Regions from separate parts of the Neoaquamicrobium sediminum genome, predicted to be linked through region 1. Evidence: riboswitches for the same ligand, from Rfam matches in the RefSeq annotation. Region 1 holds a riboswitch; the other holds the start of a gene.
What was found. A riboswitch is a leader RNA that binds a small molecule or an ion and turns the genes downstream of it on or off. The one in region 1 is predicted to bind S-adenosylmethionine.
Positions count from the first base shown of each region.

Region 2: linked by a shared signal. The riboswitch ahead of V1479_RS06255 (O-succinylhomoserine sulfhydrylase) and the one ahead of metA (homoserine O-acetyltransferase MetA) in region 1 are both predicted to bind S-adenosylmethionine.

Region 1 is NZ_JAZHFV010000005.1:141,151-144,917, forward strand. Features, by position in the region: gene hisC (histidinol-phosphate transaminase) at 1-951, opposite strand, end outside; SAM riboswitch at 1,032-1,109, shown strand; gene metA (homoserine O-acetyltransferase MetA) at 1,164-2,102, shown strand; gene V1479_RS15875 (mechanosensitive ion channel family protein) at 2,123-3,433, opposite strand; gene V1479_RS15880 (class I SAM-dependent methyltransferase) at 3,493-3,767, opposite strand, start outside.
Region 2 is NZ_JAZHFV010000002.1:205,809-209,575, forward strand. Features, by position in the region: gene apaG (Co2+/Mg2+ efflux facilitator ApaG/CorD) at 1-314, opposite strand, end outside; gene V1479_RS06255 (O-succinylhomoserine sulfhydrylase) at 401-1,594, opposite strand; SAM riboswitch at 1,638-1,715, opposite strand; gene V1479_RS06260 (2'-deoxycytidine 5'-triphosphate deaminase) at 1,792-2,883, shown strand; gene V1479_RS06265 (ion transporter) at 2,890-3,666, opposite strand.

The DNA of each region.
Region 1 (3,767 bases):
CGAGTATCGTGCGTCGTCCGGGAAATGGATGAGGATGAAGTTGCCGACGCTGGGCGTGACCCTCAGCCCAAGCTTGCGCAGTTCCTCGCTCGTCCAGTTGCGCCACTCCTCGTTGTGGCCCGCGGAGCGCTCCACATGCGCGCGGTCGAGCATGGCAGCGACACCCGCCTCGATCGCCATGGCGCTGACATTGAACGGATCGCGCACCCGCTCCAGCACGTCGACGACATGTTGCGGCGCATAGATCCAGCCGATACGCGCGCCGCCCAGGCCATAGACCTTGGAGAAGGTGCGGGTCATGACGACGTTGGCGGAACCGGCGACGAGCTCGACGCCCGCTTCGTAGTCGTTGCGGCGCACGAATTCGGCGTAGGCGGCGTCGATGATGAGCAGCACGTCCCTGGGCAGCGCTGCATGCAGCCGGCGTATCTCGCCGAAGGGCAGATAGGTGCCGGTTGGGTTGTTGGGATTGGCGAGGAACACCGCTTTCGTCTTCGGCGTCACGGCGGCAAGGATTGCGTCGACGTCGGCGCGTTCGTCGGTTTCCCTGGCCACGACCGGGGTGGCGCCGGCCGCGCGGATGTAGATCGGATAGGCGAGGAAGCCGTGCTCGCTGTAGATCGCCTCGTCGCCGTCGCGCAGATAGGTGCGTGCCATCAGGGCGATGGCCTCGTCCGAGCCGTTGAAGGCCATTACATTGGCCGCGTTCAGCCCATGCACGCTGGCAATCGTCTCGCGCAGGCGCGTCGACGAACCATCGGGATAGAGTTCCAGCCGGTCTGCGATCGCGCGCACGGCCTCTACCGCCTTCGGCGATGGCCCGAGCGGGTTCTCGTTGGCCGACAGCTTGTGAACCTTCGCAACACCGGCCGGCGCATGGCTCTTGCCGGGCACGTAGGCATCGATCTCCATCACGCCGGGGCGCGGTTGCGGGCGAAGCTCGGTGGTCATGGGCGTATTCCAGCTTGAAGGGCCGCCTGCCTCTAGCAAGCTTTGCCGTTGACGCAAAGGGCGGGCAGGCCTAAAAGCAAGATCAGACCCGTGGTGATTTGGCCGGTCGGCTTGCAGCCACGTTAAACAAGTTGCTAAAGGGCCGTTTGCAACATGTCCGTTGGGACCGGCCGCGAATTCGCCGCCGGTTTTTTGTTTTTGGAGTGTTTGCAGTGCCGATCAAGATCCCCGACCAGCTTCCCGCCCGCGACGTACTGGTGCGCGAGGGCGTGTCCGTCATGGACGAGCGCTCGGCGCTGCGGCAGGACATCCGGCCGCTGCAGATCGGGCTGCTCAACCTGATGCCCAACAAGATCCGCACGGAGACGCAGATTGCCCGGCTGATAGGCGCGACGCCGCTGCAGGTGGAGCTGACGCTGGTGCGCATCGGCAATCACAAGGCCAAGAACACGTCCGAAGAGCATCTCATCACCTTCTACCAGACATGGGAGGAGGTCCGGTCGCGCAAGTTCGATGGTTTCATCGTCACTGGGGCGCCGATCGAGCTGCTGCCGTTCGAGGACGTCACCTATTGGGACGAATTGACCAAAATCCTCGACTGGACGACGACCAACGTGCACTCTTCCTTCTTCATCTGCTGGGGCGCCATGGCTGCCGCGTGGCATTTCCACCGCGTGCCCAAATACACGCTGGAGAAGAAGGCGTTCGGCGTCTACCGCCACCGAAACCATGCTCCGGCATCGCCCTTCCTCACAGGCTTCTCTGACGACTTCGCCATTCCCGTCTCGCGCTGGACGGAGGTTCGCAGCGCCGACATCGCGGCCAATACCGGGCTGGAGCTGTTGATGGAGTCGGATGCCACCGGCCCTTGCATGCTTGCCGAGAAGACCGGAAATCGGCTCTACATGTTCAACCACATCGAATACGACTCTACCTCGCTGAAGGAGGAGTACGACCGCGATGTCGCGGCCGGCTCGCCGATCGAGGTGCCTCACGAATATTACCCGGGCAACGATCCGGCGCGACCACCGCTCAACCGCTGGCGCTCGCATGCGCATCTGCTCTTCGGCAACTGGATCAACCAAGTCTATCAGACGACGCCGTACGACCTGGCGGAGCTCGGCGGCAGTTCGGAGGCGGTGGTGGCCTGATCACGCAGCCGGCCGTTGCTTCAGCCGGCCGGCTTCCTGCGCCGCTGCGATCGCGGCTTGCTTTCGGGGATCGGCGTCTTGAAGACGATCTCGCGGTGCGGGTAGGGGATCGCGATGCCGGCCTCCTGAAAGGCATCCCACAGCGCCAGCAGCACCTTGCCGCGCACGTTCGTCAATCCCTGCTGCGGGTCCTTGATCCAGAAGCGCAGAACGAAGTCGAGCGAGGAATCGCCGAACTGGGTCAGCCAGCAGACCGGCGTCCGGCTGGCCTCGACGCGCGACACGGTCATTGCGGCCTTGATCGCCAGTTCGGAAACCTGATGCGGGTTGGCGTCGTAGGAAACGCCGAACTTCACGTCGAGCCGCACCAGCTCGTCCGAGAACGACCAGTTGATCACCTGCTGTGTGATGAAATCCTCGTTGGGTATCAGGTATTCCCTGCCGTCGCGCGTGACGATGGAGACAAAACGTGCGCGCAGATCGCGAATCCAGCCGAAGGTGTCGCCCAGCGATATCGTGTCGCCGGGCTTGATCGACTTGTCGAGCAGGATGATGATGCCAGAAACGAAGTTGGACACGACCTTCTGCAATCCGAAGCCGACGCCGACGCCGACCGCGCCCGAAAAAACCGTCAGTGCCGTCAAATCGACGCCGACCGCCGACAGCGCGGCGGTGCCGGCAAGCACGATCAGCGCGAACTTGACGATCTTGCCGATGAGTACCCGCAGCGAGGGCGTCAGGTCGCTTGCAGCCTTCACCCGGTCGTCGATCATGTTGCCGATCATCACGGCCAGCCAGATCGCGGCGATCAGCAGCAACGTCGACTTGAGCAGCAGAAGAACGGTCAGCCGCGTTGTGCCCAGCGGCAGTGCAATGCTCTCCAGCGCCAGGGATGCGTCGTCGTCAAGGTCGAGAATGGTCAGGCAGGCATAGATCCAGGCCAGCCACTGCACCAGCCGCGCTGCGAACCTGTTGCGAATGACGCGTGATGCGACGGTAACGACTAGCCAGGCAAGCGCAAGCGACAGCGAAATCGACACCAGCACGGTGTTGCTCGGCCAAGTGACGCGATTCAGCACGACGAGCGCGGTGGCCTGGAACGCGACGAACAGGATCCAGTCGACCCGCCGCAGCAGCGCCACCAGAACGCGCAGCATCGCCGGCTGGCCGCGTATCTGCCGGGCGCGCTCCTCGAGTGAGGCTTCGAGGCGGCGGGCGATGAGTTTCGCCGCAAGGAACAGGAGCGCGATGAGAACGAGCTGGTAGGCAAACCAGGGCCGCATCGCGTATTCGAGCCATGACTGGCCGGCGTCGACGAGTTCCTGAGGCATCGGCGATCCTCCCTCTTGGGAGGTTAACGACTGTACGCAGGATTACCAGCGCTATGGGCCTAGGTGCGGGCGTCTTCGCGAACCGCCCGTGTCGCGCCCTGCGGGGAGAGCACCGGCACGAACACACGCCGCGAGGCTCGCGCCGCGACAGGCACGCCCTGGTACAGCCGCTTCTGGGCTTCAACCACGATCACGCCGGCAAAGATCGGCCATAGCCGCCGGCCGGTACGCTCCAGCAGTGCGTGCAGTCGCATCATCCAGCGTCTTCGAGATGGTGGAAAATGCAGCGCGTCCGCCCATGACCCGGGCGTGAAATTGGTGTCCCGGAGCAGGT
Region 2 (3,767 bases), on a different contig from region 1:
CTGCGCACGGTATAGGCACCGACCATGATGCCGGAAGGGGTGCGTAGCGGACAGCCGGACGTATACTGAAAGCTGTCGCCGGGATTGAGCTCCGGCTGCTCGCCCACAACGCCCGGTCCACGAACCTCCTCAACCCGGCCAATGCCGTCCGTGATCCGCCAGTAGCGTGCCAGAAGCTGGACGAATACGTCGGAATTATTGGCGATCGTCACCCGGTAGCCCCAGACGTAGCGGCTGTCGTCGGGATCGGAGCGGTCGGGGAGGTAGAAGGGCTCGACCTCCACCTCGATATCTCGTGTCGTGCTGCGGTACATGGCGATGGCTCGACTCTGCACCCGATTCTGATGCTGGTCTCTACACCGTCAAGGCCCGATGGCGGAAATGTGACGTCGAACAGCCCTCAAGCCGCCTTGCCCAGTGCCCTGTCGATATCCTCGATCAGGTCGTCGGCGTCTTCGAGTCCCACTGACAGCCGCACAGTGCCGCCGAGAATGCCCAGATCGAGCCGGGCGTCTTCGGCAAGGTTCTTGTGGGTGGTCGTGGCGGGATGCGTGACCAAACTCTTGGCGTCACCGAGGTTGTTGGAGATCTTCACGATGTCCAGAGCGTTGAGGAACGAAAACGCCTGCTGCTTGCCGCCCTTGACGTCGAAGCACACCAGCGTCGATCCACCCGTCATCTGCCGCGCGATGATGTCGGCTTGTGGGTGGTCGTTGCGCCCGGGATAGATCACCCGCTCGATCGCCGGATGACAGGCAAGGTGGCCGGCGATGCGTGCCGCCGTCTCGGTCTGCTGCTTGACCCGCAGCGGCAGCGTCTCGAGTCCCTTGAGCAGCGTCCAGGCGTTGAAAGGCGACAGCGACGGCCCGGTGTGACGGAAATAGTCGTGCAGGTTCTCGTCGATCCACTTCTTGTCGGAAAGGATGATGCCGCCGAGGCAGCGGCCCTGGCCGTCAATGTGCTTGGTGGCCGAATAGACGACGACGTGCGCGCCGAGTTCCAGCGGCTTCTGCTGCAGCGGCGTGGCAAACACATTGTCGACGACCAGCCGTGCGCCGGCCTGGTTGGCGAGCTTCGCGACGGCGGCAATGTCAACCACTTCCAGCGTCGGGTTGGTCGGGCTTTCGAGGAAGAACAGCTTGGTATTGGGCCGGATAGCCTGTTCCCATTCGGCGAGGTTGCGGCCATCGACGAGCGTCGTCTCGACGCCGTATTGCGGCATAAGCTTCTCGACAACCCAGCGGCAGGAGCCGAAAAGGGCGCGCGCTGCGACCACGTGGTCGCCAGCCTTGACGCTGCACAGGAGTGCTGCCGACACGGCAGCCATGCCGGATGCCGTCGCGCGGGCGTCCTCCGCTCCTTCCAGTTCGCACATGCGCTTCTCGAACATGTCGACGGTGGGGTTTGCATAGCGCGAATAGATGAAGCCTGGCTCCTCGCCCTTGAAACGCGCCTCGGCTGCCTCGGCACTGTCATAGACGAAGCCCTGGGTCAGATAGAGCGCCTCGGACGTTTCGCCGAACGCGGATCTCGTGGTTCCGCCATGCACCAGCGCGGTCGCCGGCTTCCAGTTGCGCTTCGTTTCAGTCGTCATCGTCAAACCCCAGACACAAAAAAACCGGCCGCGAAGTCGCATGCCGGTTTCCTCTCGGTCCCTTTTAGCGACTTGTTTAACGTGGCTGCAAGCCGACCGGCAAATCACCACGGGATAAACGCCCTTTACGCCCATGGCGGACTTGCGTCAATCGGCTGGCTCATTAAACCTCGCCGCACTGGAACGGGGACGCGGCATTGCGCAGCACAGGCATTCTACCGGATCGCGACATCGCGGCGCTGTTCGACGCCCGCGCGCTGTTATCGGCCGGGCCGCTCGATGCCGACCAGATTCAGCCTGCGAGCCTCGACCTGCGGCTGGGCGCCAAGGCCTATCGCGTGCGCGCGAGCTTCCTGCCGGGGCCGGCGAGCCCCGTGGCCGAAAAGCTTGAGCGGCTCAAGCTGCACGAGATCGACCTGACGTCCGGCGCGGTGCTGGAAACCGGCTGCGTCTACATCGTGCCGCTGCAGGAGAGCCTTGCGCTGCCGACGGACGTTTCCGCTTCCGCAAACCCGAAAAGCTCAACCGGCCGGCTCGATATCTTCACCCGCGTCATGGCCGATCACGGCCAGGAATTCGACAAGATACCGGCTGGCTATAACGGCCCGCTTTTCATCGAGGTGAGCCCGCGCACATTCCCGATCGTGGTCCGCGCCGGATCGCGCCTGTCGCAGATACGCTTCCGCAAGGGCCTGGCGCGTCTGTCGGAAGCCGAGCTGCAGGGGCTGCATGTCCGCCAGACGCTCGTGGCGGCGGAAGAGCCAAACATTTCCGGCGGCGGTATCGCCCTGTCGATCGACCTGCGCGGCGATGCAGACGGGCTCATCGGCTATCGCGGCAAGCATCACACAGCGGTTGTCGACGTCGACAAGCGCGCCGCTCAGGACCTTCATGATTTCTGGGAGCCGCTGTTTGCGCGAGGGCGCAACGAGCTGATCCTCGATCCGGACGAGTTCTATATCCTCGTGTCACGCGAGGCGGTCCACGTGCCGCCGGATCATGCGGCCGAGATGACGCCGTTCGATCCACTGGTGGGCGAGTTCCGCGTTCACTATGCGGGGTTCTTCGATCCCGGCTTCGGCCATTCGGCGGCGGGTGGCACCGGCAGCCGCGCGGTGCTGGAGGTTCGCAGCCACGAAGTCCCCTTCATCCTCGAGCACGGGCAGATCGTCGGCCGGCTGGTCTACGAGCACATGCTGTCGCGCCCCGACAAGCTCTATGGCGTCGACCTGAAGTCGAACTACCAGGCCCAGGGCCTGAAGCTCTCCAAGCACTTCCGCGCCGACTGACCGGACCTACGATTTCAGCGACCGCACTTCCTCGCGAAGGGCGCGTATTTCGGCCAGGATAGTCTCCTGCTCGTGCTGCATGGCTGAGCGCTCCTCCGAAGCCGTGCTTTCGTGCTCCTCCTGCATCGCCGAGACGATGATACCGATGAACAGGTTGAGCACGGCAAACGAGGTCAGCACGATGAACGGGATGAAGAAGACCCAGGCATAAGGGTGCACGTCCATCACGGGCCGCACGATGCCCATGGACCAGCTTTCCAGCGTCATGATCTGGAACAGGGAATAGGCGGACTCGCCGATGGAGCCGAACCATTCGGGAAAAGTTGCGGCAAAAAGCTTCGTCGCCATCACCGAGAAGACGTAGAAGACGAGCCCGAGCAGGAGAACGATCGAGCCCATGCCTGGCAGCGCCGCGATCAATCCCCCGACCACCCTGCGAAGCGACGGCACGACACTGACGAGGCGCAGCACGCGCAGGATGCGCAGCGCACGCAGCACCGACAGATTGCCGGTGGACGGGATCAGCGCGATTGCCACGACGATCAGGTCGAACACGCGCCACGGATCGCGGAAGAAGTCGGTGCGATAAACGACGAAACGCGCGGCGAGTTCGATGACGAATACGGCGAGCACGGCAACGTCGAGCGCCATCAGCAGGCCGCCGAAACGCGCCATGACCGTGGAAGACGTCTCAAGCCCCAGCGTGATGGCGTTGACGATGATGAGGGCGGTGATGACCGCTTCGAAGCGGCGCGATTCGATGAGCGTCCTGAGGGCGTTCAATTCTGTCTCTCCGGCGAGATTGAAGCGACGCGGCAAGGGCCGCGCCAGCGCCTTCAATAGAGCCGCGACCCGGCCGCTTCAACTGCGGTTTTGCGACACGC